Shumkonia mesophila: one gene and its partner. The protein of the gene in region 1 interacts with the protein of each later gene in a pairwise test. Links are inferred from orthologs where the notes say so. Each region holds a gene or a part of one and is shown on either strand. Other genes may lie near its edges. The genes, in order: leuS and ligA.

Evidence for each region.
Region 2: the proteins of leuS (region 1) and ligA interact in binary tests that used the Escherichia coli proteins (3 or more experiments, as listed by UniProt). The link is inferred for Shumkonia mesophila from one-to-one orthologs.

What each region holds. Positions count from the first base shown.
Region 1 is NZ_JAOTID010000001.1:539,620-555,292, reverse strand. Bases 7,436-10,556 are described here. They hold leuS (leucine--tRNA ligase), read left to right. Parts: upstream 7,436-7,771; coding sequence 7,772-10,342; downstream 10,343-10,556. Other genes in these bases: lptE (LPS assembly lipoprotein LptE), read left to right, coding at 10,329-10,556; ODR01_RS02445 (DUF3576 domain-containing protein), read left to right, coding at 7,436-7,632. Outside these bases: ODR01_RS02480 (hypothetical protein), read left to right, coding at 1-49; ODR01_RS02475 (L,D-transpeptidase family protein), read left to right, coding at 91-636; ODR01_RS02470 (YggS family pyridoxal phosphate-dependent enzyme), read right to left, coding at 578-1,273; ODR01_RS02465 (thiamine phosphate synthase), read left to right, coding at 1,364-1,972; ODR01_RS02460 (O-linked N-acetylglucosamine transferase, SPINDLY family protein), read left to right, coding at 2,015-4,177; ODR01_RS02455 (porin), read left to right, coding at 4,417-5,535; ODR01_RS02450 (porin), read left to right, coding at 5,855-6,982; more of ODR01_RS02445, read left to right, coding at 7,231-7,435; more of lptE, read left to right, coding at 10,557-10,856; holA (DNA polymerase III subunit delta), read left to right, coding at 10,853-11,884; ODR01_RS02425 (ParB/RepB/Spo0J family partition protein), read right to left, coding at 11,881-12,990; ODR01_RS02420 (ParA family protein), read right to left, coding at 12,990-13,799; 16S rRNA (guanine(527)-N(7))-methyltransferase RsmG, read right to left, coding at 13,789-14,403; tRNA uridine-5-carboxymethylaminomethyl(34) synthesis enzyme MnmG, read right to left, coding at 14,471-15,673.
Region 2 is NZ_JAOTID010000013.1:89,814-102,387, reverse strand. The notes cover bases 8,693-11,626. They hold ligA (NAD-dependent DNA ligase LigA), read left to right. Parts: upstream 8,693-9,079; coding sequence 9,080-11,173; downstream 11,174-11,626. Other genes in these bases: ODR01_RS19140 (hypothetical protein), read left to right, coding at 11,591-11,626; recN (DNA repair protein RecN), read left to right, coding at 8,693-9,062. Outside these bases: murB (UDP-N-acetylmuramate dehydrogenase), read left to right, coding at 1-387; ODR01_RS19180 (D-alanine--D-alanine ligase), read left to right, coding at 384-1,286; ODR01_RS19175 (cell division protein FtsQ/DivIB), read left to right, coding at 1,364-2,125; cell division protein FtsA, read left to right, coding at 2,170-3,435; cell division protein FtsZ, read left to right, coding at 3,550-5,166; lpxC (UDP-3-O-acyl-N-acetylglucosamine deacetylase), read left to right, coding at 5,335-6,330; ODR01_RS19155 (outer membrane protein assembly factor BamD), read left to right, coding at 6,503-7,372; more of recN, read left to right, coding at 7,386-8,692; more of ODR01_RS19140, read left to right, coding at 11,627-11,809; ODR01_RS19135 (sodium:solute symporter family protein), read left to right, coding at 11,820-12,574. UniProt on the Escherichia coli protein: DNA ligase that catalyzes the formation of phosphodiester linkages between 5'-phosphoryl and 3'-hydroxyl groups in double-stranded DNA using NAD as a coenzyme and as the energy source for the reaction.

The DNA of each region.
Region 1 (15,673 bases):
GCGGCTGCAGGCCAAAACCGACGGGACGATGGCGGCGGCCACGAATTGACGGCCTAGGCGGCGGCTCCCGCGGCGCGCTAAAACCCTTCCATGGACATCAAGGTCTTTGCCGACGGAACCCTGGCCTGGGGTGGCCGGACGATGCGTTGCGCGGTGGGGCGCGGCGGCGTCGCCACGGCCAAGCGCGAGGGCGACGGCGCCACGCCGGCCGGCCGCTTCGCGCTGCGCCAAGTCCTCTACCGGCCCGACCGCCTGGCGCCGCCGGCCGTCCACCTGCCGGCGCGCCCGCTCGAGGCCGCCGACGGCTGGTGCGACGATACCGCCGATCCCGCCTACAATTGCGCCATCCGCCGGCCGTTCGCCGCCCGCCACGAAACCCTGTGGCGCGAGGATGGCCTTTACGACCTGCTGGCAGTGATCGGCCACAACGACGCCCCGCCGGTCGCCGGCCGGGGCAGCGCCATCTTCCTGCACGTGGCGGCGCCCGGCTACGCCCCGACCGAGGGCTGCGTCGCCCTGGCGCTTCCCGATCTCAAGGACATCCTGGCGGCCTGGCGGCCCGACTGGCGGCTGGTCGTCATCCCGCCTGGGGGTCAAGCGGCGGGCGGCCGCCGAAAAGGGCGGTGCCGACCCTGACGTGGGTGGCGCCGAAGCGCACGGCGACCTCGAAATCGTCGCTCATCCCCATGCTGAGCTGAGCAAGGCCGTTGCGGCGGGCCATTTCGGCCAGCAGAGCGAAATGGAGCGACGGCTCCTCGTCGACCGGCGGGATGCACATGAGACCCCTGACGTCGAGGCCGAAGCGGTTCCGGCAGGCCGCCACGAAGGCGTCGACCTCGGTGGGCAGGACGCCCGCCTTCTGCGGCTCCTCGCCGGTGTTGACCTGAACGAAGCAGCCGAGCCGCCGGCCGCTTGCGGCCATTTCCTCGGCCAGTGCGGCGGCCAGTTTCTCGCGGTCGACGGACTGGATGACGTCGAAGAGGGCGACGGCGCGGCGCAGCTTGTTGCGCTGCAAGGGTCCGACCAGGTGGAGCGACACCTCCGGGTGGGCGGCGCGGAGGACCGGCCACTTCTCCTCGGCCTCCTGGACGCGGTTCTCGCCGAAGACCCGCTGGCCGGCGGCGATGGCGGCGAGAATCGCCTCGGCCGGCTTGGTCTTGCTGATGGCCACCAGCTCGACCGTTTCGGGCGCCCGTCCGGCCGCCCGCGCGGCTTCGGCGATGCGGCCTTTGACGGCGGCGAGATTTGCGGCGATACCGTTGTCTTCAGTCATGTGCGATAACCGATTTGAAGCGGGCGGAGGCCCAGGGGAGGGAAGGAAACCGTGCGGGCGAACCTAGCAGAACGGCGGCGGCTTCTCAATTTGCACGATCCCCTTCCGGGGGCCGGCCGGCTTCCCCCGCTCATCCTGGTCACCGACGCAGCGCGCCTGCCCGATCCCGCCGCCACCATCCGCCGGCTGCCGCGAGGGGCGGCGGTCATCCTGCGCCATTACGACGCGCCGGGACGGGCCGCCCTGGCCCGCCGGCTGGCCGCCCTTTGCCGGCGCCGCGGCGTGCGGCTGCTGATCGCCGGCGACTGGCGGCTGGCCGCCGCCGTCGGCGCCGGCGGCGTCCACCTGCCGGAAGCGGCGGCCCGGCGCGGCCCGCCGGCCCGGGGCGGGGGCGGCCTTCGCCGGCCTGGCTTCCTGGTCACCGCTGCCGCCCATTCGCCGGCCGCCCTTTGGCGGGCGGCCAAGGCCGGCGCCGACGCCGCCCTGCTGTCCCCGGTGTTTCCCACCGCCAGCCACCCCGGCGCCGCCGGCATCGGGGCCATCCGCTTCGTCGCCTGGTGCCGCCGATCGCCGCTGCCGGTCTATGCGCTGGGCGGCATCGACCGGCACTCCGCCCGCCGCCTCAAGGGCACGGGAGCGGCCGGTTTCGCCGCCTTGGGCGCGCTGGCCGGGATTGCCGGCGCCCGGGCGGGCTGCTAGACAGAACCCGCCATCGATGAACGCATCCGAAGGACCCGAGGGATGAACCGCAGGGAGCGCCGCAAGCAGCGATCGGAAACCGGCATGGCGCCGGCCACGCCGGAAGCGCTGTTCCGGGCCGCCTTCGAACACCACCGGGCCGGGCGGCCCAAGGAGGCGCGGGCCCTCTATGCGCGAGCCCTGGCGGGCCAGCCGGACAACCCGGAACTGCTGCACATGGCCGGCGTCGCCGCTTATGAGGAGGACGATCTCGACGCCGCCCTGCGGCTGATCGGGAAAGCCCTGGAGCGCGGCCTGCGCCGCCCGGAGGTCCACAACAACCTGGCCAACGCGCTGCAAAAGAGCGGCCGCGCGGCGGAAGCGGAGGCGGCCTTCCGCGAGGCGCTCAACCTCGCCCCCGGTTACGCCGACGCCCACTACAACCTGGGCAACCTGCTGAAGGAGGCGGGGCGGCTGGAGGAGGCGATCGAGGAATACGAGCGGGCGCTGAGAACCCAGCCCAACGACGCGCAAATTTTTCACAGTCTCGGCTTGGCATATCAGGCCATGGGCCTGCCGGAGAAAGCCGCCGGGGCTTTTCGCCGGACCGTCGAGATCAAGCCGGACCATGAGGCGGCATTGCTTGGCTTCGCGCGCCTGCTGCGCCTGTTGGGCCAGCCGCGGGATGCCGTGGGGTGTTTCCGGCGGTTTATCGCCCTCATCCCGACGAACCTGCGAGTCCTAATGGGGTTCGCGGAAGTCTTGGAGCTAATGGGCAAGCGTGAGGAGACGCTGGAAGTCTTGCGAACGGTTCTGGCTATCGAGCCGTCCCATCCACAGGCCAACTGCGGCTATCTTAAGATGCTGGAACAGATTTGTGCCTGGGAGGAGGCCGGTCAATATAGGCGCCTGGTCCGACAAGCCGCCCTGGAAACACTGGAAAGGGGGGAATCGCCCGCCGAGGAATCGTTCGACGCTATGGGCCGGGACATGGACCCGATTTACCTCCTGCGGAATGCTCGCGCCCATAGTCAATCCGTCGTTGCGGCAACGAATGCGCTCCGTGAAAGCCTGCCGGCCGTTGCCACGCGGCCGGGGGATGGCCGGATCACCCTTGGCTACCTGTCGAGCGATTTTCGCAACCATCCCGTTGGCCATCTGGTTAGCGGTCTGTTCTCCCGGCACGACCGGAACCGATTCCGGGTGATCGCCTATTCGGCCGGCCCCGATGACGGTAGCGCGTACCGCCATCGGGTCGAGTCCGGATGCGACGCTTTCGTCGATCTCGTGGCCGCGGGAACGGCGGCGGCGGCGCAGCGAATCCGCGAGGACGGCGTTGACATCCTGATCGACCTGAACGGCCTTACGACCCGGAACCGGCTCGATGTCCTGGCCCTGAAACCGGCCGCCGTACAAGTTGGTTATTTGGGATATCCGGGGACAACGGGCGCGGATTTCATGGACTACGTTATCGGCGACAGCGTCGTTGCCCCAATGGAGCATGCCCGATTCTTCGCTGAAAAGCTCGTTCACCTGCCGGGTTGTTATATGGTCACCAGCCCTCATCCGCTTTCCGAAGAACGTCCGGCGAGGAGAGAATGCGGATTGCCCGACGACGCCGTCGCCTTCTGTTCGTTCTGCCGAAACGAGAAGATCGAGCCGATCATGTTTAGGGTATGGATGGACATCCTGCGCCGCGTTCCGAATTCCGTGCTTTGGCTGGCCGATGTCAGCCCAACGGGCAAGGAAAACCTGCGCCGCCATGCGGAAGCCCTGGGCGTTGCCGCCACCCGCCTTGTCTTCGCCGCCCGCCTTGCCGCGAAGGAAGATCACTTGGCGCGTAGCGGACTGGCGGATTTGGCGTTGGATACCCGGATTTTCGGCGGTCATACGACCACGAGCGACATGTTATGGGCCGGCGTTCCGGTGATATCGTTGCTGGGTGGGCATTTCGCCTCGCGCGTCGGAGCGAGCCTGCTCAAGGCAATTGGGCTGGAGCAACTGGTAACACACAGCCTGGACGATTACCGGGAGTTGGCTGTGCGGCTGGCCCGGGATCGGGGCGAACTCGCCGAGGTTCGACGGCTGTTGAACGAGAATCGCGAAAGGTCGCCGCTCTTCGACACCGTCCGCTTTGCCCGCAATCTCGAACGGGGGTTCGAACAAATGTGGGCGCGCCATCGAGCCGGCCTCGAGCCAGCATCCTTCGCGGTCGTCGAAGACTGACATTTCCACATATGCCGTGTGGCATTTTCGTTACGGTGTGGCCGAAAAAAATACGAACGCGAATCAAAGGCAATTGCCGCCGTTCGAAAATCTCCGTTAAGGTTCAGTCGTCGCCTTGGGGGAAGGTTGTGCGTTTCGGCGGGATGCCCGCAGAGGCAGCAGGGCGAATAAACGGAAACCCTGTGGCCGGGTCCGGTACGGACCCGGTGGCTCGTTGCGAAATGAGAGAGGACATTGTTATGAAAAGGAATTTGCTTTGCACAACCGCCATGGCCGCGGTTGCTGCGTCCTTCCTGGTCTCCGGTGCGGCGCTGGCGGCCGAAAAGCCTACCCTCGAGATGAGCGGCTACCTGCGCTTCCAGGCCTGGGGTTCGGATCAGGACGTCGCTCCGAACGGCAACAACCGCGGCACGGCGTTCGAAATGGACGACGTTCATGTCCATTTCGACGGCTCTGCCAAGGCCGACAACGGCCTCGAATACGGCTTCCACGTCGAGCTGGAGGAAGGCGGGTCCGACAGCAAGGTCGGCTATGACGTCGCCAACGTCTATCTTGCCGGCGGTTGGGGCCGCCTGGAGCTGGGCTCCGCCCCCGGTGCCGAGGACGTGTTCAAGGTGGGCGCCGTCTCCATCATGGCCGACTTGCACGCCGGCTGGGACGGCGATTTGATGTTCGATACCGTTGACAACGCCGCCTACATCGGCAGCAACATGGCCGGCAACACCGACGACGCCAACAAGGTCACCTACTACACCCCGGAGTTCTCCGGCTTCGGCGCCGCCGTCAGCTATACGCCGGATAGCACGGCCTTCTTCAATAGCGACTTCAAGGCGGAGACCGCCGATCCCGAGAACGTGGTCGAGGTCGCCCTGAAGTACGCCGCCACCTTCAGCGACATCGACGTCGAGGTGTCGGCGCGTGGCATCACCGGGCGCTACGGCCTCAACGATACCGGCGATCCCACCACCGAGCTCGAAGACGTTCGGGCGTGGGGCGCCGGCGTCAAAGTCGGCTACGCCGGCTTCGAGCTAGCCGGTTCCTACACCGACAACGGCGACACCGGCATCGCCAAGGCCAATACCGCCGACGGCGCCGATGCCGGCGGCTGGTGGGACGTCGGCCTCGCCTGCGGCACCGGCCCCTACAAGGTCTCGGTGGCCTACATGCGCTCGTGGGCGGCCCAGCCGGGCGGCGTACAGGACGACGAGGTCGACTTCCTGTCGGTCGGCGGCCTCTATGCCGCGGCGCCGGGGCTCGACCTCTACGCCGCCTACCAGTACGTCGGCCTCGACCGCGCCGGCAACGCCAGCGACAACGAGGCCAACCTGTTCATGGTTGGCACCCAGGTCAGCTTCTAGAACGGGGCGGGTTCCGTCGGATCGCATTTCGCTTTAGCGTTCTTCGTTCGAAGGACGGATTGGGAGGCCGCGGGAGACCGCGGCCTCCCGCGTTTCGGCTCCGCGGCGCCGCGCCGCGCTTGTTGCGGAAATAACACACCCTGGCAGAAAAGATACAGCCCGGGCCGCGGGGCCGTTGCAAAGCATCAAAAATAGCGGTTTTATGCTGTCGATTTCCTCGCGTATGCGACGTTCGCAGGGCCGACACGGTCGGTGGGTCGTGGGGCAAATCAGGGGTAAACAAGGGGGCTGAAATCAGCCTGAAACTGAAGGAATGAGGATGATGAAGAAGATTCTTCTGGGTACCAGCGCCATCGTCGGCGCCTCCGTCCTTCTCGCCGCTCCGGTGTGGGCAGCCGAGAAGCCGAAGCTCGAAATGGACGGCTACCTGCGCTTCGAGGCCTGGGGTTCGGATCAGGACATTGATCCGAACGACAACAGCCGCGGTGTCGGCTTCCAGATGGACGACGTCGAGATCCACTTCCGTGGGTCGGCGAAGGCCGATAACGGCCTCGAGTACGGCTTCTATGTCGAGTTGCAGGAAGGTGGCAGCGACAGCAAGGTCGGTTACGACGAGGCCAACGTGTTCCTCTCCGGCGGTTGGGGCCGCTTGGAAATGGGCTCGCAGGACGGCGTGCACAACACGTGGAAGCTGGGCGCTTGGTCGATCAGCGCCGACAAGGACGGCGCCTGGGATGGCGATAACGGCTCCACCATGATCGGCGGAATGAACAGCGCTTACATCGGCACCGACTTCCTCAATGGCGACGACGCCAACAAGATCAGCTACTACACGCCGAGCTTCAGCGGGTTTCAGTTGGCCGTCAGCTACACCCCGGACACCGGCGACCAGTTTAACAGCGACTTCAGCTCCGACGAGGGAAAGGGCGGCATCAAGGGCACTCAGAGCAACCAGATCGGCGTCGCTGGGCGGTATGCCGCGACCTTCAACGGTGTTGGCGTCGAGGCCAACGCCCGTTACGTTCGCGGCGATTACGAGGGCAACGGCACCATCGAATACGAAGACGCCGAAGCTTACGGCGGCGGTCTGAAGATCTCCTACGCCGGCTTCTCGGTCGCCGGTTCCTACCAGGACCAGGGTGACTCCGGCCTGACTACCACGAATAAGGACGCTGGCTACGATGCCGGTTCCTGGTGGGATGTTGGCGTCGCCTACAAGACCGGCCCCTACGGGGTGTCGGTCGTCTACATGCAGTCGGAAGCCAACGACGGCGGTGCGGATGACGATGAGGTCAGTTGGCTGCAGGTCGGCGCCGGCTATGCCGCCGCTCCCGGCCTCGATTTCTATGCCGCCTACCGTTATATCGATCTCGACGACGGTGGTACCGATGACAGCAAAGACAGCGAAGCCAACATGTTCCTGGTTGGCACGCAAGTCAGCTTCTAAGGTCTTTCGACCTTTTGAAGTTCGGGAGGGCCGCGGCGCAAGCCGCGGCTTTCTTGCGTATAGAATGCCCTGGAAACTTCACGAAATGTTGACCTATAATGCGCCGCATGATGTCGAAAACTAGATTTCTCGTGCCCTTGGCTGGGGCAGCGATCCTTTTGGGGATGGCCGCCTGTTCCGGCATCGAGACCACGACCCCCGCCGATCCACGGACGCAAAACCCCACCGATATCCGTAAGCAGGGGTCGATGGGAAGGATTTTCGGCGATGACGCCTTCATCCTAGGTGGCACCGATCATTCCAAGGAGGACCTCGAGGGGAGCGGCATCGGCGTCAATTCCTTCCTGTGGCGGGCCTCGCTGGACACCCTGCTGTTCTTGCCGGTCAGTTCCGCCGACCCCTTCGGCGGCGTCATCATCACCGACTGGCACACCCCGTCGGACAGCCCGCCGGACCAGCGCTTCAAGCTGAACGTCTATATCCTCGGCCGGGCGCTGCGCGCCGATGGCGTCAGGGTCGCCGTCTTCCGGCAGGTCCGGGAAGGCGAGGCGTGGCGCGACCAGCCGCTCGACATCAAGGTCGCCTCCAAGATCGAGGACGCGATCCTGACCAAGGCCCGCCAGCTTCGCAACGAGACGTTGAGGAAATAGAGGACGCCCGGCCGGCCGAACAATCCTCCACGCCGTCGCCGTGCTTGCCGCGGCCATCCACGACCTCCGGAAGGACGTGGATGCCCGGAACAAGTCCGGGCATGACAAAAGGCGACAACAAGCCGACATCGAAGAGACCATGGCTCGCTATAATTTCAAGAAAACCGAAGCCAAATGGCAGAAGATCTGGGCCGAGCGGCAATGCTTCGCGGCCACCGAGGACCCGGCCCGTCCAAAGTACTACGTGCTCGAGATGTTTCCCTACCCGTCGGGGCGCATCCATATGGGCCATGTGCGCAACTACGCGCTGGGCGACCTGGTCGCCCGCTATAAGCGGGCCCGCGGCTTCAATGTGCTGCATCCCATGGGCTGGGACGCCTTCGGGCTGCCGGCCGAGAACGCCGCCATCGAGAACAAAGTGCCGCCGGCCCAGTGGACGCGCCAGAACATCGACACCATGCGCCGGCAGCTCCAGAGCATGGGGCTTTCCTACGACTGGTCGCGCGAACTCGCCACCTGCGAGCCAGAATACTACCGCCACGAACAGAAGATGTTCCTCGACTTCCTCAAGGCGGGCCTGGCCTACCGGCGGGAATCCTGGGTCAACTGGGACCCCGTGGAACAGACGGTACTGGCCAACGAGCAGGTGATCGACGGCAAGGGCTGGCGCTCCGGCGCCGCGGTCGAAAAGCGCCAGTTGAGCCAGTGGTTCCTCAAGATCACCGCCTATGCCGACGATCTGCTGGAGACGCTGGCCACGCTGGAGCGCTGGCCCGAACGGGTGCGCCTGATGCAGGCCAACTGGATCGGCCGCTCCGAAGGCGCCTACATGATCTTCGATCTGGCCGGGCGCAAGGACAGGCTGCGGGTCTATACCACCCGGCCCGACACCATCTTCGGCGCCTCTTTCTGCGCCATCGCCGCCAACCATCCGCTGGCCCTGGAGGCCGCGCGTTCCAACGCCGGGCTCGCCGACTTCATCGCCGAGTGCAATCGCTTAGGGACCAGCGAGGCCGCCATCGAGACGGTGGAAAAGAAGGGCTTCGATACGGGACTTCGGGCCTTGCACCCCTTCGTGGCGGGCAAGGAACTGCCGGTTTACGTCGCCAACTTCGTGCTCATGGAATACGGCACCGGCGCCATCTTCGGCTGCCCGGCGCACGATCAGCGCGACCTCGATTTCGCCCGCAAATATGCCCTTCCCGTGGTGCCCGTGGTGGCGCCCGCCGACGTCGAGCCGGCCGCCTTTGCGGTCGGCGACGTCGCCTATACCGGCGACGGCCGGCTGATCAATTCTTCCTTCCTCGACGGCATGGCCGTCGAGGATGCCAAGGCCGAAGCCATCCGGCGGCTGGCCGCCCAGGGCTCCGGCGAGAAGGCCATCAATTACCGGCTGCGCGACTGGGGGGTGTCCCGCCAGCGCTATTGGGGCTGCCCGATCCCGGTCATCCATTGCGAACGTTGCGGCGCGGTGCCGGTTCCCGAGGCCGACCTGCCGGTGCGCCTGCCCGAAGACGTGACCTTCGACGGGCGGGGCAACCCGCTCGAGAACCACCCGACCTGGAAGCACGTCGCCTGCCCGCAGTGCGGCGGACCGGCCCGGCGCGAGACCGATACCTTCGATACCTTCTTCGAATCGTCGTGGTACTTCGCGCGGTTCTGCGCGCCGCACGAAACCGCGCAGGCCTTCGCGCGCGCCGCCGTCGACTATTGGCTGCCGGTCGATCAATACATCGGCGGCATCGAGCACGCGGTTCTCCATCTGCTGTATTCGCGCTTTTTCATCCGCGCGCTCAAGGACTGCGGCTACCTGGGCATCAAGGAACCGTTCGCCGGCCTGATGACCCAGGGCATGGTCTGCCATCGCACCTTCCGCGACGGGGCCACCGGCCGCTGGCTGTTCCCGACCGACGTCATCGAGGCCCCCGACGGCACGGCGGCGCACGCCAAGACCGGGGCGCCGGTGACGGTCGGCCGTTCCGAAAAGATGAGCAAGTCCAAACGCAACGTGGTCGACCCCGAGGCGACGCTGGCGGCCTATGGTGCCGACACCGCCCGGCTGTTCATGCTGTCCGACAGCCCGCCCGATCACGATCTCGACTGGACCGATGCCGGCATCGACGGCGCCTGGCGCTATGTCAACCGGCTGTGGCGGATGATCGAGGAGCCGGGGGTCGCGCTCGCCGAACCCGGAACGCCGGCGCCGGAAGCCATATCCCCGGCGGCCGACAAGCTCAACCGGGCCATTCACAAGACGGTCGCCGCGGTTTCCGACGATCTGGAGCGCTTCCATTTCAACAAGGCGGTGGCGCGTATTCGCGAGCTGACCAACCTGGTCGACGGCCTGGACCGCAGCGAGGCGGGCGCCGGATGGGTCCTGCGCGAAGCGCTCGACACCCTGGTCTGTCTCATCGGACCGATGATGCCGCATTTGGCCGAGGAATTGTGGCAGCGCCTGGGGCACGCCACCCTGCTGGTCGATACGCCTTGGCCGGCGATCGATGCCTCGCTGCTTCACGAGGACACCGTCGTCATCGCCGTGCAGGTCAACGGCAAGCTGCGCGGCACGATCGATCTGCCGAAGGACATGGACGGCGAGGAAGTCAAGGCGGCGGCGTTGTCGGTCGCCAATGTCGCCAAGGCGCTGGAGGGGCGGGCGCCGCGCAAGGTCATCGTGGTGCCAAACAGGATCGTCAATGTGGTGGTCTAGACTCTTAACCGCCGTCGTCGCGGCCAGCTTTCTGGCGGCCTGCGGGTTCCAGCCGCTGTACGGCGGCGGCAAGCGGGGCCCGACCGTAGCCGAGCTGGCGTCGATCCGCATCGAACCCATCGCCGATCGCAGCGGGCAGATTCTTCGCAACCACCTGTTGGACCGCCTGAATACTTACGGTCGGCCGGCCCATCCGGCCTATGTCCTGCGGATCAATTTGAGTGACAGTTCATCTGGCATCGCGGTGCGCAAAAGCGAGTTTCCGACCCGCACCAGCCTTCGCATTACAGCGGCCTACGCCCTGACCCGCGTCGATACCGGGGCAAGCGTCTTCTCCGCTTCGAGCGCGATCGAGGGCGGCTACAACATCCTCAACTCGGAATTCGCCACCCTCGCCGCCGAGCAGGACGTCCGCGAGCGAGTGCTGCGCGAGGTCGCCCTCGACATCGAGGCCAGGCTCGCCGCCTTTTTCCGGCTGCAGCAGGAACAGCCGGCCGCCCCGCGGACGCCGTGAAAGTCGCCGGCGCCCGCGCGGATGCCTTTGTCGGGCGGCCGGACCCCAAGATCGCCGCCGTCCTCGTCTACGGACCCGACCGCGGCCTGGTGCGGGAGCGTGCGGAAACGTTGGCGCGCGCCGTCGTCGACGATCCCGCCGATCCGTTCCGCGCCGTCGAATTGACCGCCGCCGACCTCAAGGGCGACCCGGCCCGGCTTGGCGACGAGGCCGCCGCTATTTCCCTGGGCGGCGGCCGCCGTCTGATCCGGGTGCGCGAGGCCAACGACGGCATGGCGGGGCTGTTCTCGGCCTTTTTCGCCACCGCCCATGCCGATGGCGCGCTGGTGGTGGCCGAGGCCGGCGATCTGGCGAAGCGCTCGGCCCTGCGCCGGGCCTTCGAGGACGCCGCCAACGCCGCCGCCGTTCCGTGCTATGCCGACGACGCGCGCAGCCTGGGCGCCGTGATTGCCGAAACCCTGGGCGCCCATGGGCTGAAGGCGGCCCCCGACGCGCTGGCCTTCCTGGCCAGCAACCTTGGTTCGGATCGTTCGGTGACGCGGGCCGAGCTGGAAAAGCTGGCCCTCTACATGGGCGGTCCCGGCACCGTCACCCTCGGGGACGCCGCCGCCTGCGTCGGCGACAGCGCGGCGACTTCGCTCGATGGCGCCGTCTTCGCCGCCGGCGCCGGCGATCTTGCCGCTCTCGAGAAGGCCTTGGGCCGCGCCTTCACGGAAGGCGTCGCGCCGATCGCCCTTCTGCGCGCCGCCAATCGGCATTTCCAGCGGCTGCACTGGTTGCGCGGCCAGATGGCGGCGGGCCGCAGCGTCGAGCAGGCGGTGTCCGCCCTGCGGCCGCCGGTGCTGTTCCTGCACGCCGACGCCCTCAAGGCCCAGGCCCGGCGGTGGCCGGCCGACCGGTTGGCCCGCGTGCTGTCGATCCTGTTGGAGGCCGAACTGGACTGCAAGACGACCGGCATGCCGGACGTGGCGGTATGCTCGCGGGCCCTCCTGCGCATCGCCCAGGCGGGCCGCGCCGGCCGCGATTAATCCTTCGGCTCTTTGGGGTCCTCGGAAGGGAAGGCCGGCGGCTCGTCCGACGCGGCATCGTCGGCCCCGGCGCCGTTCGCGCCATCGTCCGGGCCGAACCCGCCGAAACCCAGGGAGTCCAGGTCGTCGTCGCCCGGCATGAAGTCGGCCAGCGCCTCCATCGGATCGTCGGGCAGGGGTTCGATGGGGTCGTCGCGACGACCGGCGCCGCTCGGCAGCGAGCCCCGCGTGCCGGTGGCCCCGCGACTCAGACGATGGAGGATCTCGTCGAGCTGTTCGAGCGACTGGTACTCGATGGTCAGGCTGCCGGCGCCGCCGCGGAAGCGAATGCCGACCTTGAGCCCCAGCAGGTTCGAGAGATCGCGCTCCAGCGCGATGGTGTCGGGGTCGCGGGCGCCGCCGCTCCGCTGGGCGGCCGGTTTCGCCTTGGCCTGCGCCAGCTTTTCGGTCTGGCGCACGTTGAGGCCCCGCTTGGCGACGATGGCCGCCAACGCGGCCGGGTTCTCGGCGTTGAGCAGGGCCCGCGCGTGGCCCGCCGTCAGCACGCCGCCGTTGACCATGTCCTTGACCGCCGCCGGCAGGTTCAGCAGGCGCAGCGTGTTGGCCACGTGGCTGCGGCTCTTGCCGAGGGAGGCGGCCAGCTCCTCCTGGGTATAGGAAAACTCGTCCTTGAGGCGGCGATAGCCGTCGGCCTCGTCGAGCGGGGAGAGATCCTCGCGCTGCAGGTTCTCGATCAGCGCGATTTCCAGGGCCTCGCGGTCCTCCATCTCGCGGATGATGACCGGTACCTCGTGAACCTGGGCCAGCTGGGCGGCCCGCCAGCGCCTCTCGCCGCCGATGATCTCGTAGGAATCGGCCTGCCCGCTGTCGCGGCGCACCAGGAGGGGCTGGAGAATGCCCTTGTCGGCGATCGACTGCGCCAGCTCCTGCAACGACTCGTCGTTCATCCGGTGGCGCGGCTGGAACGGGCTGGGATGCAGGAATTCGATGGGCAGCGTGCGGATGCCGCCGGCGCCGCTTTCGCCCCCTGCCGGGGCCTCGTCGTCCTCGCCGAGCAGGGCCGACAGGCCGCGCCCCAGGTTGCGCCGATGCCCTTCCGCCGCCATCACGCCGCCTCCAGCCGCTCGCGCCGGATGACCTCGCTGGCCAGGCTGAGATACGCCTGGGCGCCCGGACAGCGCAGATCGTAAACCAGCACCGGCCGGCCGTGCGACGGGGCCTCGGAGACCCTTACGTTGCGAGGGATCATCGTCTTGTAGACCTTGTCGCCGAAGAACGCGCGCACGTCGCTGGCCACCATGTTCGACAGGTTGTTGCGGCGGTCGAACATGGTCAGCACGATGCCCTGGATTTCGAGCCCGGGATTGAAGGCCTTGCGGATTCGCTCGATGGTCTTGACCAGATGGCTGATTCCCTCCAGCGCGAAGAATTCGCATTGCAGCGGCACCAGCACCGCCTGCGCCGCCACCAGGGCGTTGATCGTGAGCAGCCCCAACGCCGGCGGACAGTCGATGAGGATGAAGTCGAAGTCGCCGGCTCCGGTGGCCAGCGCCTCGCGCAGCCGGTACTCGCGGCGCTCCTCGTTGACCAGCTCGATCTCGGCGCCGCTCAAGTCGACCCCGGCGGTGATCATGAAAAGACCGGGAATCTCGGTGGCGACGACAGCCTCGGCGGGAACCGCATCGCCGATCAGCAGGTGGTAGGAATTGACGCGCCGGGCGGTGCGGGCGATGCCCAGGCCGGTGCTGGCGTTGCCCTGGGGATCGAGATCGATGATCAGCACCCGCTGGCCGATGGCGGCCAGCGCGGTGGCCAGGTTGATCGCCGTCGTCGTCTTGCCGACACCGCCCTTCTGGTTGGCGATGGCGATGATGCGAGGCCCTGCGGCCGGCACGGGAGGCGGATTAGCGGACATGGCGACGGGAAATGTCCTCCAATTTCAGAATCGTCCCCTCGGGGTCGGTCACACTTTCGAACCGGCTGACCGTCATCATCCAGGTTTTTTGCGACACCGTCAATTCCTGTTCGGCGCCGCGTCCCTTGGGGAAAATACAAGCTGTATGGGGTCCGAGAAAGGGGGACGCTATATCCAGTAGATCGGAAAGAGGCGCCAGGGCGCGCGCCGTGATCGCATCGGCCTCTCGGGGCGCCAGGGCCTCGGCCCGCACGGCGTGAATTTCGACCGCGGCGCCGGTAATTCGCGCCGCTTCGCGCAGGAAGGCGCACTTGCGCCCGTCGCTTTCGACGAGATGGATGCCGCGGATTCCCAGGAGGGCAAGAACCAGACCGGGGAAGCCGGCGCCGCTGCCGAGGTCGATGACGGTCTCGGCCGTCACCGGCACCAGGGGCGCCAGCTGCGCCGAATCGAGGATATGGCGGCGCCAGATGTCGGCCACCGTCCCGCGGCCGATCAGGTTGATGCGCGCCTGCCATTTCAAAAGGACCGCGACCAGGGCTTCCAGTCGGGCCCGCGTGTCGTCCGATATTCCCGTGTGCGCCTGGAAGGCCGCCGGGGTCAGGGGAGGGGGCGTCGTCATGATCGACCCCTGGAGCGGCGGCGGTGTTTCACGTGAAACATGGGGCTCCTTAGGCGCCCTGGCGGGCATCCTGGCGACGGACATGGGCGAGCAGCAGGGTGAGCGCGGCTGGGGTGACGCCCGAGATGCGGGCGGCCTGGCCGAGCGTCGCCGGCTTGGCGCGGACCAGCTTGTCACGGACCTCGTTCGACAGGCCGGCGACGGCGCGGTAATCGAGATCGCGGTCGAGCGCCAACGCCTCGTCGCGGCGGAAGGCGCGGACGTCGGCCTCCTGGCGCTCAAGGTAATGGGCGTAGAGGGCTTCGATCTCCAGTTGCCGTCCGACGGGGGCGGGAAGGACGGCGAGGTCCGGCCAGACGCCCGTCAGCCGCTCGAGCGTGATGCCCGCATGGCCGAGGAGGTCGAAGGCCGAACGCGCCACCCCGTCGAGGTTGACCGTCAGGCCGTGGCGTTGCAGCAGGTTGGGCGTGGCCGTCAGGGCGCACAAGCGCCGCCGTTCGGTGTCGAGCTCGGCCATCTTGGCGGCGAAGACGCGGGCGCGACCGGTCGACACGCACCCAGCGGCCTCGCCCTTGGCGGTCAACCGCTGGTCGGCGTTGTCGGCGCGCAGGGCCAGCCGGTATTCGGCCCGCGAGGTGAACATCCGGTAAGGCTCGGTGGTGCCCAGCGTCACCAGGTCGTCGATCAGGACCCCGATGTAGGCCTCGGCCCGGTCCAGCACCAGGCCGTCGTCGCCGGCCACGGCGCGGGCGGCGTTGAGGCCGGCCATCAGTCCCTGGCCCGCCGCCTCCTCGTAGCCGGTGGTGCCGTTGATCTGGCCGGCGAAGAAAAGCCGCGCCACCCGCTTGGTTTCGAGCGTCGGGTAAAGTTCGCGCGGATCGACGAAGTCGTACTCGATGGCATAGCCCGGCCGCAGCATCACCGCGTCCTCGAGGCCGGGGATGGTCTTGAGCAAGGCGGCCTGGACGTCCTTGGGCAGCGAGGTGGAGATGCCGTTGGGGTAGACGGTATCGTCGTCCAACCCCTCGGGCTCGAGGAAGATCTGGTGTCGGTCGCGCCCGGCGAAGCGCACCACCTTGTCCTCGATGCTCGGGCAATAGCGCGGCCCGGTGCTGCGGATCTGCCCCGAGTAGAGGGGCGCCCGATCGAGGTTGGCGCGAATCAGGGCGTGGGTTTCCGGCGTGGTGCCAGTGATGTGGCAGACCACCTGCGGCGTCGCGATGCGCTCGCTCAGGTAGGAAAAGGGCTCGGG
Region 2 (12,574 bases), on another replicon or contig:
TGGATCGTGGTGGCGGCGACCCTGCGGGGGGTGCCCGGCCGACGCGACGACATCGCCCGGCGCATGGCGCACATCCAGAAGGAACGGGAAACCACCCAGCCGCTGCGCATCGCCACCGGCGGCAGCACGTTCAAGAATCCGCCCGGCGCCAAGGCGTGGCAGCTGATCGAACAGGCCGGCTGCCGCGGCCTGCGCCGGGGCGGCGCCATGGTGTCGGAAAAGCACTGCAACTTCCTGATCAATACCGGCGAGGCGACCGCCGCCGACCTCGAGGACCTGGGCGAAGAGGTCCGCCGTCGCGTCCGCGAGACCGCCGGCGTCGATCTGGAATGGGAAATCCGCCGCATCGGCACCGCCGATCCCGGCAAACGGAGGGATTCGGCATGACCAAGCACGTCGCCGTTCTGATGGGGGGATGGTCGGCCGAGCGCGAGGTGTCGCTGGTCAGCGGCGCGGCCTGCGCCACCGCCCTTCGCGAAGCCGGCTATCGGGTGACCGCCATCGACGTGCAGCGCGACGTGGGGGCGCTGCTGACCCGCCTGTTCCCGCGGCCCGACGTCGTCTTCAACGCGTTGCACGGCCGCTTCGGCGAGGACGGATGCATCCAGGGGCTGCTCAATATCCTCGACATTCCCTACACCCATTCCGGCCTGCTCGCTTCGGCGCTCGCCATGGACAAGCCGGCGGCCAAGCGGTTGTTCTGGGCGGCCGACATTCCGGTCGCCGAGGATGCCGTCGTCACCCTGGAGGAGCTCAAGGAAGGCGACCCGCTGGAGCGCCCCTATGTCGTCAAGCCGCCGAACGAGGGCTCGAGCGTCGGCGTCTTCATCATCCGCGAGCAGGGCGACATCAACACGGTGATCGAGCGCTGGCCGTTCGGCGCGGAAGCGATGGTCGAGCGCTTCATCCCCGGCCGCGAACTGACGGTCGCGGTCATGGGCGACAGGGCGCTGGCGGTGACCGAGATCACCACCGAACACGGCTTCTACGACTACGACGCCAAGTATGCCGCCGGCGGCTCGCGGCACCTGCTGCCGGCGCCGCTCGATGCCGAGGTCTACGACGAGGCGTTGCGGCTGTCCGCCCGCGCCTGCGCGGTGCTCGGCTGCCGGGGCGTGGCCCGGGCCGACTTCCGCTACGACGGCGACACCCTTTTCCTGCTGGAAGTGAACACGCAACCCGGGATGACGCCGACGTCCCTGGTGCCCGAACAGGCGGCGCATACCGGCATCTCGTTTGCCGAACTGTGCACCTGGATGGTTGAGAGTGCGGAGTGCGATCGATGAGACCGTGGACATCCTCGACGTCGAAGAAAAGGGGCCAGCCCCGCCCACGGGTGAAGCCTCTTTGGAAAAGCGGCCATGTGGTCGCGCTGGCCGCCGTCGCGGCGATCGCCGGCGCGACGGCCGGCGGCTGGTGGATGTGGCAGTCGGGCTGGGCTGCGAACGTCGCCGCCAAGGCCCGCTGGGCGGTCATCGCGACGACCGCCGAGATGGGCTTCCGGGTCGAAAACGTGTTGGTCCTCGGCCGCCAGGAAACGCCGCGCGACGAGTTGCTGAAGGCGGTGCGCCTGGCCCGCGGCGCCCCCATCCTGGCCTTCGATCCCGATGCCGCCAAGCAACGGGTCGAGGCCCTGCCGTGGGTCAAATCGGCGTCCGTGCAGCGCCGGCTGCCCGACACCGTGTTTCTGCGCGTCGTCGAGCGGCGGCCGCTGGCGGTGTGGCAGCACCAGGGCCGGTTCGCGCTCATCGACCGCGACGGCCAGGTGATCCCCGACGGCAAGCTGGAGCGCTTCGCCCACCTGCTGCTGGTGGTCGGCGAGGACGCCCCGGTGCACACCGCCCGCCTGCTGGAGACGCTGTGGAACCAGCCCGACCTGATGGCGCGGGTGAAGGCGGCGGTGCGGGTCGGCGGCCGGCGCTGGAACGTTCGCCTCGACAACGGCATCGACGTGCGCCTGCCCGAGGAGAACACGGGATCGGCCTGGAACCGGCTGGCCGATTACGAACGAACCCATCACGTGCTGGCCAAGGACGTCGGCGTGCTCGATCTCAGGCTTCCCGACCGCCTGATCGTGCAGAAGGCGCGCCAGTCCGAGGGGCTCGAGCCCGGCACCGAAACGTGAGACGCCCGCAAGCCCATGGCGACGGATCGAAGAGCGGTAGACGGATGAAGACGAACGGCACGACCCCGAAAGTGCGCAACGGCCTGGTTGCCGCGCTCGATATCGGCAGCACCAAGGTGGTCTGCTTCATCGCCAGGACCGGGGGCGACACCGGGCTGCAGATCGTCGGCATGGGCCACCAGCTGTCGCGCGGCATCCGCTCGGGCACCATCGTCGACATGGAGGCCGCCGCCGATTCCATCCGCGCCACCGTCGAGGCGGCCGAGCAGATGGCCGGCGAGAACATCCGCGAGGTCATTGTCAACCTGTCGGGCGGCGAGCCCGTTTCGCGGCTGATCGCCTACGAGATTTCCATCGCCGGCCACCAGATCGGCGACGCCGATCTGCGCCAGGTGCTCGACCCCCACGTGCTCAACCACGGCCGCCCGGCCGATCACGAGATGATCCACACCCTGCCGGTCGGCTACAGCATCGACGGCCAGCGCGGGGTGGCCGACCCGCGCGGCATGTTCGGGGAAAGGCTGGGCGCCAATGTCCACGTGATCAGCGCCAGCGGCGGCGCGTTGCGCAACCTGGCCACCTGCATCGCCCACTGTCATCTCGAAATCGACGCCAGGGTGGTCTCGCCGCTGGCCTCGTCGCTGGCCTGCCTGGTCGACGACGAGAAGCAGCTGGGCGTCACCCTCATCGACATGGGCGGCGGCACCACCACCATCGCCGTCTATTTCGACGGCGAGCTGATCCATACCGACGGCATCCCGGTCGGCGGCATGCACGTCACCAACGACATCGCCCGCGGCCTCTCCACCCCGGTCGCCCATGCCGAGCGCATGAAGACGCTCTACGGCAGCGCCATGCCGACGCCGTCCGACGACCGCGAGGTGCTGAAGGTGCCGGTCATCGGCGAGGAGTCGGACTCCGAGGCCAATCCGGTGCCGCGCTCGATGCTGGTCAGCATCATCCGGCCGCGCATCGAGGAGACCTTCGAGATGGTGCGGGCCCGCCTGGAGGAAGCCGGCTTCGACAAGGTGGCCGGGCGGCGCGTCGTGCTGACCGGCGGCGCCAGCCAGTTGTCGGGCGTGCGCGAGGTGGCCGGAATGATCCTCGACAAGCAGGTCCGGCTCGGCCGGCCGCAGTTCATCCGCGGCATGGCCGAGGCGACCGGCGGTCCGGCCTTTTCGACCTGCGCGGGACTGCTGAAGTACGCGATTCGAACCCCGGCGGCGGCGGTCAGTTCGCCCTACCGCCCAACAGAGGTGCCCAACGGGCGGTTCGGCCGCTTCGGGCAATGGCTCCGTGAGAATTTCTAGAGGGAGAACGTTCGACCTGACCGGCCCGCCGAGGGGGCGGACCCCCGGCATCGCCGCCCGCGGACGGCAACACACAGGGAATATCTTGGCTTCGTCAGTTTTTCGGAGGGAATTATGAGCATCAACCTGAGCCTGCCGACCACCAGCGAAGTGCCCGAGCTGCGGCCGCGTATCACGGTCTTCGGCGTCGGCGGCGCTGGCTGCAACGCCGTCAACAACATGATCCAGGCCGAGTTGGAGGGGGTCAATTTCGTGGTCGCCAATACCGACGCCCAGGCGTTGGCGCAGGCGCGCACCGACACCCGCATCCAGCTTGGCGCAACCGTCACCCAGGGCCTGGGTGCCGGCAACCGGCCCGAAGTGGGCCGCGCCGCCGCCGAGGAGACGATGGACGAGATCGTCCATCACCTGGAAGGCAGCAACATGGTGTTCATCACCGCCGGCATGGGCGGGGGCACCGGCACCGGCGCCGCGCCGGTGGTCGCCCGGGCGGCCCGCGAGATGGGCATCCTGACCATCGGCGTCGTCACCAAGCCGTTCCATTTCGAGGGCATGCACCGCATGCGCATCGCCGAGGCCGGCATCAACGATATGGAACAGTACGTCGATACCCTGATCATCATCCCCAACCAGAACCTGTTCAGGGTGGCCAACGAAAAGACGACGTTCGCCGACGCCTTCAAGATGGCCGACGACGTGCTCTATTCCGGCGTGCGCGGGGTCACCGACCTGATGGTGATGCCCGGCCTGATCAACCTCGACTTCGCCGACATCCGTTCGGTGATGAGCGAGATGGGCAAGGCCATGATGGGCACCGGCGAGGCCGAGGGCGAGCGTCGCGCGCTGGAGGCGGCCGAGGCGGCCATCGCCAACCCGCTGCTCGACGACACCTCGATGAAGGGGGCCAAGGGCGTCCTCATCAACATCACCGGCGGCACCGACATGACCCTTTTCGAGGTCGACGAGGCGGCCAACCGCATCCGTGCCGAAGTGGACGGCGACGCCTTCATCATCTTCGGCTCGACCTTCGATGCCAGCCTCGACGGCAAGATGCGCATCTCGGTGGTGGCCACCGGCATGAGCACCCAGTCGCAGACCCAGCCGGCGCCGGTGACGCTGGATGTCCTTGCCAAGGCGCGGGCCGAGCGGGCGATCGAGCGCAAGAAGGCCGTTCCGGCCGAGGCGTACGCCTCGCCGCTGGGTTCCGTCGTGTCGATGCCGGCGACCCAGCAAGTTGTCGCCGAAACCGAGGAAACGGCCGCCGTCAAGCCTGAGGAGGTCGCCGCCGAACAGGCGGTCGCCGAGGTCGAGCCGGGGGCGCTGGATCACTTCGTGGCGGCACCCTCCGATCAGGTGCCGGCCCCGGCGGCGGCGCCGTCGGTCAACGCGCGGGAGACCTTCATTCCGGCGCGGCCGGTCGGTCGCAACGACCAGCCGATGCCGCCACGCCGGGCCGATCCGTTCGCCGGCGCGGCGATGGCCAACGGAGCCCGGGCGGTCGAACGGCCCCACGTCGAGGCCGCCAAACCGCGCGGCCCCAGCCTGTTCGAGAAGGTGACCGGAACCGGCCGGGCGGCCAAGCCGAGGGCCGAGCCGGCGCCGGTTCCGATGCCGGCGACGAAGGAGCAATCCGAGATCGGCGGCCTCGACCCGTCGGACCGTTTGCAGGACTCCCAGTCCGGCGACGACCTGCTGGATATTCCGGCCTTCCTGAGGAGGCAAGCAAACTGAGGAAAAACAATCGGTTGCACGGAAACAATTAGAAACAATGATTGATTTGAGTGCCACGGGGTTGGTGGGTATATCAACCCTCGTGGCACTTTTTCTTTAACTGCTTTCGGTCCAAGGGTTTTTCGGCGTGCAGCCGATGCCGGGAACCACCGGGGAAAGACACCGAAGATGGGATTTTCCGAGATCAGACGCCGCCGGGTCGAGACCTTGACCGACGAGCGCATCGATACCCAGAAGACGCTGAAGAGCCCCATCGGCTGTTCGGGCGTGGCGCTCCATAGCGGGGCCAAGGTATCGATGGTTCTGAAGCCGGCCGAGGCCGGTCACGGCGTCGTCTTCAGGCGGACCGACATCGCGGGCAAGGGCGCCGTCATCCCCGCCCGCTGGGATCATGTCGTGGATACGCGGCTGTGCACCGTCGTCGGCAACGGCGAGGGGGTGGTGGTTTCGACCATCGAGCATCTGATGGCGGCGCTGGCCGGCTGCGGGATCGACAACGTCGAGATCGAGATCAACGGTCCCGAAGTGCCGGTCATGGACGGCAGCGCCGAGCCCTTCGTTTTCCTGATCGAGTGTGCCGGCGTGCGCGACCTGGGCGTGGCCCGCCGCGGCGTGCGCGTGCTCAAGCCGGTGGTCGTCGACGGCGGCAAGAGCGGCATCGCGGCGCTCTATCCGGCCGACAGCTTCGCGGTCGGTTTCGAGATCGATTTCGACAGCGCCCTGGTCGGGCGCCAGGCCCTTTTGCTGGGACTGGTCAACGGCACCTTCAAGAAGGAACTGTCGCGGGCCCGCACCTTCGGCTTCCTGCACGAGGTCGAGCAGTTGTGGGCCAACGGCTTTGCCCGCGGCGGCTCGCTGGAAAACGCGGTGGTGGTCAGCGGCGACAAGGTGCTGAACGAGGACGGCCTGCGCTATGAGGACGAGTTCGTCCGTCACAAGGCGCTGGACGCGGTCGGCGACCTTTACACCGCCGGCGCGCCGATCATCGGGCGGTTCGACGGCCGGTGCTCGGGGCATGCGCTGACCAACCGCCTGCTGCGGCAGCTTTTCGCCCAGCCCGACGCCTGGTGCTACGACACCGTCAGGGTGGCGGGGGCGGAAGCGCCGGCGATGCGGGCTTCGATTGCCGACGATATGCCGGTAGGGCTGGCCGCGACGGCCTGAGGGCGGTTTCCTCTTCGATCGACGTGTGACGCGCCGGCGGGCCTAGGGCCTTGCGCGGCGCGGCGTTGTGCGTATCATCCTAACGACATTTGAAGCGGCCGTGGTATAGTCCGCGGCAACGGGCCGATCGCGCCGGGCGATCGCCGAACCCGCCGGAGAATGACCCGATCCCATGACCCGTGGAAGGACACCGCTCAGCCTCGCGGCTTTCGCCTTTGCCCTTCTGCTCGCCGCCTGCGCGAGCAAGGAGGAGCTCTATGTCGAGCGGCCGATCGAGGAGCTCTACAACGAGGCCATGGACGCGCTGCAGACCGGGAAGTACGACACCGCCGCCCGGCAGTTCGACGAGGTCGAGCGCCAGCATCCCTATTCGTCGTGGGCGACCAAGGCCCAATTGATGGCCGCCTACGGCCACTATCAGAAAAGCGCCTACGACGAGGCGATCGTGGCGTTGGACCGCTTCATCCAGCTTCACCCGTCCAACCGCGACACGCCCTATGCCTACTACCTGAAGGCGCTCTGCTATTACGAGCAGATTTCCGACGTCCGGCGCGATCAGAAGATGACCCAGGAAGCCAAGAAGACCCTGGACGAACTGATCACCCGCTTTCCCGACAGCACCTATGCCAAGGACGCCCGGCTCAAGATCGACCTGACCCATGACCATCTGGCCGGCAAGACCATGGAAATCGGCCGCTACTACCTGCGCCAGGGCCACTATCTGGCGGCGATCAACCGCTTCCGCTACGTGGTCGACAATCACCAGACGACGACCCATGTCCCCGAGGCGCTGCTGCGGCTGACCGAGGCCTACCTGGCGCTCGGCCTGAGCGAGGAGGCGAGGCGCACGGCGGCGGTGCTCGGCCACAATTTCCCGGGCAGCGAATGGTATGTCGACGCCTACGAACTGCTCGAGCAGAAGCGCATCCGGCCCCAGGAGACCGCTTGGTACAAGTTCTGGGAAGGCGATGCGGAGCCGCCGAAGGTCGAGAAGATCGAGACCGACCCCGCGAAAAAAGAGTCCTGGTTCAAGTTCTGGTGATCCGGTCCGCTGGATGCTGCGCAGCCTGTCCATCCGCGACGTCGTCCTCATCGAAAGGCTGGATCTGACCTTCCAGCCGGGGCTGTGCGTGCTGACCGGCGAGACCGGGGCCGGCAAATCCATCCTGTTGGATGCCCTTGGGCTGGCCCTGGGCGAAAGGGCCGAAGCCGGCTTGGTGCGCCATGGCGCGGCGCAGGCCACGGTGGCGGCGGCCTTCGACGTCGATGGCGGCCATCCGGCGGAGGCGCTGCTGGCCGAGCAGGGGATCGAGGACGGCGGCGGACAGCTGATCCTGCGCCGCATCGTCGGCGCCGACGGCCGCTCGCGGGCCTTCGTCAACGACCAGCCGGTCAGCGTCTCGCTGCTGCGCCAGATCGGCGACGCCTGCGTCGAAATCCATGGCCAGTTCGACAATCAGCGGCTGATGCATACCGCCACCCATCGCGCGCTGCTGGACGCCTATGGCGGGCTCGCCGCCGAGGGGGCCACCGCCGCCGGGGCCCATCGCGCTTGGCGGGCGGCCGTCGAGGCGTTCGAGCGGGCCGAAGCCGACTTGGCCCAGGCCCGGCGCGAGGAGGAGTTCCTGCGCCATGCCGTCGACGAGATGGAGGCCCTGGCGCCCCAGCCCGGCGAGGAGGCGGCACTGGCCGAGCGGCGCGCCGTCATGATGCACGCCGAGAAGCTGATCGAGGCGATGAACCAGGCGACCGCGGACCTTTCCGCCGGGGCCGGGGTGGAAGCGGCGTTGCGCGGCGCGGCGCGGGCCCTGGAACGGGTCGCCGACAAGGCGGAAGGGCGCCTCGACGCGGCGCTCGCCGCCCTCGACCGGGCGGCGGTCGAGGCCGCCGAGGCCGTCGTGCTGTTGCATCGGGCCAGCGCCGACATGGACCTCGATCCGCGCAACCTGGAGAAGGTGGAGGAACGGCTGTTCGCCCTGCGCACCCTTTCGCGCAAGCACGGCGTCGATGTCGACCGGCTGCCGGCGGTCCTCGACGGGCTCAAGGCGAAGCTGGGCGATATCGAGGACGGCGGCGGCCGGGTGCGCCGCCTGGAGGCGGAAGCGACGGCGGCCCGCGCGGCCTATGTCGCGGCCGCCGGCGCGTTGCGCGAGAAGCGCTTGGCCGCGGCGGCGCGCCTGGACAAGGCGATGGCCGGCGAGCTGGGCCCGCTCAAGTTTGGCAGCGCGCGCTTCGGCACCCGCATCGACGCGCTGGAGGAGGGGGCCTGGGGCGAGCACGGCTCGGATGCCGTCGCCTTCGAGGTGGCGACCAATCCGGGAACGCCGCCGGGGCCGCTCAACAAGATCAGTTCGGGCGGCGAGATGTCGCGCTTCATGCTGGCCCTGAAGGCGGTCCTGGCCCAGGCCGACCCGGTGCCCACCATCGTCTTCGACGAGGTCGACGCCAACGTCGGCGGCGCCGTGGCCGATGCCGTCGGCGAACGGCTGGCCCGCCTGGCCGTCCGCTTCCAGGTGCTGGTCGTCACCCACTCGCCGCAGGTGGCGGCGCGGGGCGCCCATCACTGGCGGGTTTCCAAGAAGATCGACGGCGCCGCCACGGTCACCCGGGTCGAGGCGCTCTCGGCCGGCGAGCGCAAGGAAGAAATCGCCCGCATGCTGGCAGGCGCCCGGGTCACCGACGAGGCCCGCGCCGCCGCCGACAGCCTGCTCGCCGGGGGCGGGGCGGCATGAACGAGCGCGATCTGCGAATGCTTGCCGTCGAGGATCTGACGCAACGGGAAGCCGAGGCCGAACTGGCGGCGCTGGCCGCCGAGATCGCCGCCCATGATCGGGCCTATCACCAGAACGACGCGCCGACGGTATCGGACGCCGAATACGACGCCCTGCGCCGGCGCAACGAGGCCATCGAGGCGCGCTTTCCCAAGTTGGTGCGGTCCGACAGTCCGTCCCGGCGGGTCGGCGCTCCCGTCGCCGCCGGCTTCGAGAAGGTGGTCCACGCCAAGCCGATGCTGTCGCTGGGCAACGCGTTTTCCGCCGAGGACGTGCGGGAATTCCTGGCCCGCATCCGCCGCTTCCTCAACCTGCCGGAGGCGGAGCCGCTGGAAATCGTCGCCGAGCCCAAGATCGACGGGCTTTCGGTGTCGCTGCGTTACGAGCAAGGCCGGCTGGTCCAGGGGGCGACGCGCGGCGACGGCGCGGCCGGCGAGAACGTCACCGCCAACCTGCGCACGCTGGACGACATCCCCACCGAGATCCGGGCGGGCGAGGTGCCGGCCGTCTTCGAGGTGCGCGGCGAGGTCTACATGTCGCGGGCCGACTTCGCCGCGCTCAACGTCCGCCAGCAGGAAAGGGGCGGCAAGATCTTCGCCAACCCGCGCAACGCCGCCGCCGGCAGCCTGCGCCAGTTGGACGCCGGGATCACCGCCCAGCGGCCGCTTCGCATGTTCGCCTATGCCTGGGGCGAGGTCAGCCGGCTGCCGGTGAAAAGCCAGGGGGAATTCCTGGAACTGCTGCGCAGCTGGGGCTTTCGCACCAACCCCCTGGTTGTCGTCTGCACGGGCGCGGATGCGCTGCTTGCCCATTACGCCGCCATGGAAAGCCAGCGCGCCACGCTCGATTACGACATCGACGGCATGGTCTACAAGGTCAACCGGCTGGACTGGCAGGAGCGCCTGGGCTTCGTCAGCCGGGCGCCGCGCTGGGCCATCGCCCACAAGTTCTCGGCCGAGCGGGCCGAAACCGTGCTCAACAGGATCGATATCCAGGTGGGCCGGACCGGCGTGCTGACCCCGGTGGCGCATCTCGAGCCGGTGACCGTGGGCGGCGTCGTGGTGTCGCGCGCGACGTTGCACAACGAGGACGAGATCGCCCGCAAGGACGTTCGCGAGGGCGATAGGGTGATCGTCCAGCGGGCCGGCGACGTCATTCCGCAGGTGGTTGAGGTGGTGCTGGAGAAGCGGCCGGCCGGCAGCCGCCCCTTCGTCTTTCCCGAGGTCTGCCCTGAATGCGGCAGCCAAGCGGTGCGCGAGGAGGGGGAGGTCGCCCGGCGCTGCACCGGCGGCCTGATTTGCCCGGCCCAGGCGGTCGAACGGCTTCGGCACTTCGTGTCGCGCGACGCCTTCGACATCGAGGGATTGGGCGGCAAGCACATCGAGGCGTTCTGGAAGGACGGCCTCATCAAGACGCCGGCCGACATCTTCAGGCTTCCCGGCCGGACCGAGGAAATCGCCGAGCGCGAGGGGTGGGGAGAGCAGTCGGTCCGCAACCTCGTGCGCGCGCTCGGCGAGCGGCGGACGATTGCGCTGGAGCGCCTGATCTATGCCCTCGGCATCCCGCAGGTGGGGCGGGCGACGGCGCGCCTGCTGGCCCGCCACTACGGGACGTTTGAGAGATGGCGGGCGGCGATGACGGCGGCCCGCGACACCGATTCAGAAGTTTACCGAGACCTCATCAACATCGACGGCATCGGCCCAGGGATGGTCGGTGACATCTTGGCTTTCTTCGCCGAGCAGCACAATGGCGAGGTCCTCGACGATCTCGTCGGTACAAAAGAAACAGAAAAGAAAGAATGGCAACTGACGGTCGAGCCGTTCCAGGCGCCGGCGGTTCAGGCCTCGCCCATCGCCGGCAAGACCGTGGTCTTCACCGGCACGCTGGAAACCATGACCCGCGGCGAAGCCAAGGCCCGGGCCGAGGCGCTCGGCGCCAAGGTGGCGGGCTCGGTGTCGAAGAATACCGACTACGTGGTCGTCGGCGCCGACGCCGGCTCGAAGGCCCGCAAGGCCGAGGAACTGGGCGTCGCCACGCTCAGCGAAGCCGATTGGCGGGCCCTTATCGGTTGAGGCCGGCCGCGTCGGGCAGCCATCGCTAGAATTTTTTCCCGGAATACCACTCGTTGCGGCCGGCGCGGCCCTCGGTTACACTGACGCGCGACGGGGAGCGGCACCTAAGGTACCAGGTCAGCCAGATTTTGAGCGATGCCAACGGTTCGGCATCGCCGGCGACGGAGGCCAGCCCATGAAGCCGGGGATCGTCGATTCCATAGACGACATGCGGTGTTGGCAGACAACGCTTCTCGTGGCCTCGATCCCGATATGGGCACCGAGGACACCAACCTCACGACGACTTCGACGACGGGATCCTCTCGGCAGGCGCCGGCTGCCGGGCCGGGTCTCGTCGCGTTTCCACCGCCGAGGCGTCCGTGACCGGCGGCCCATGGGGGTGCCGCCGCTGCAATGAAACCGGCAGGGAGCCACAACATGCCTGACACTGAAACGAAGAGAAAGACACCCGAGAGAGCCTATGCCGTCTTCGCCGTATTCATCCTGCTCGTCATGATGTTTCCGCTCTACGGGCTGGGCAATTCGGCGCAGCCGATCGTGATCGGACTGCCGTTCTCGCTGTTCTGGGTGGTCTTCTGGATCGGCGTCGAGTTCGTCGGCCTGATCGCCTTTTTCCGTTACGAATACGGGCGCTGAGGAGGCCGACATGCCGGAATGGATCATTGCGCTGGCGATGATGGGGGGATACCTCGTCTTCGCGTTCGTGTTGGGGATGCTGGCGGGCAAGGGGCGCTCGTTCTTCTCGATCTCCGAATACGCGGTCGCCGACCGCGGCCTGGGCATCGTCGTCATGTGGTTCCTGATGGGCGGCACGATCTTCTCGGCCTTCGCCTTCCTGGGCGGGCCGGCCTGGGCCTACTCGCGGGGCGCGGCCTCTTTCTACATCCTGGCCTATACGGCGCTGGGCCTGCTGCCCTGGTACCTGATCGGCCCCAGGATGGCCAAGCTGGGTGCCGCGCGCGGCTATTTCAGCATGGGCGACATGCTGCGCGACCGCTATCAGTCGAGGTCGCTGGTGGTGATCGTCGGCATCGTCTCTGTGCTGGCCTTCATCCAGTATCTGACCCTGCAGATCAAGGGCATGGCCTACATCTTCAACATCATGACGGACGGCCACATCCCGTTCTGGGTCGGTGCCCTTCTCTCCTATGGCATCGTCGTCATTTACGTCGCCACCAGCGGTGTGCGCGGCGCCGCCTGGAGCGACGTTCTGCAAGGCGCCATGATGTTCGTCGTCGCCTGGGGTGTCGGGCTCTATCTCGTCTACGTCCTGCATGACGGCCCGGGCGCCATGTTCGCCCAGATCGCCGCGGAGCGCCCCGGCTTTCTGGAGATCGGGCACGAAGGTTCGAAGATGTCGCAGATGGCCTATTCGACGGCCATCCTGGTGTCGGTCGTCGG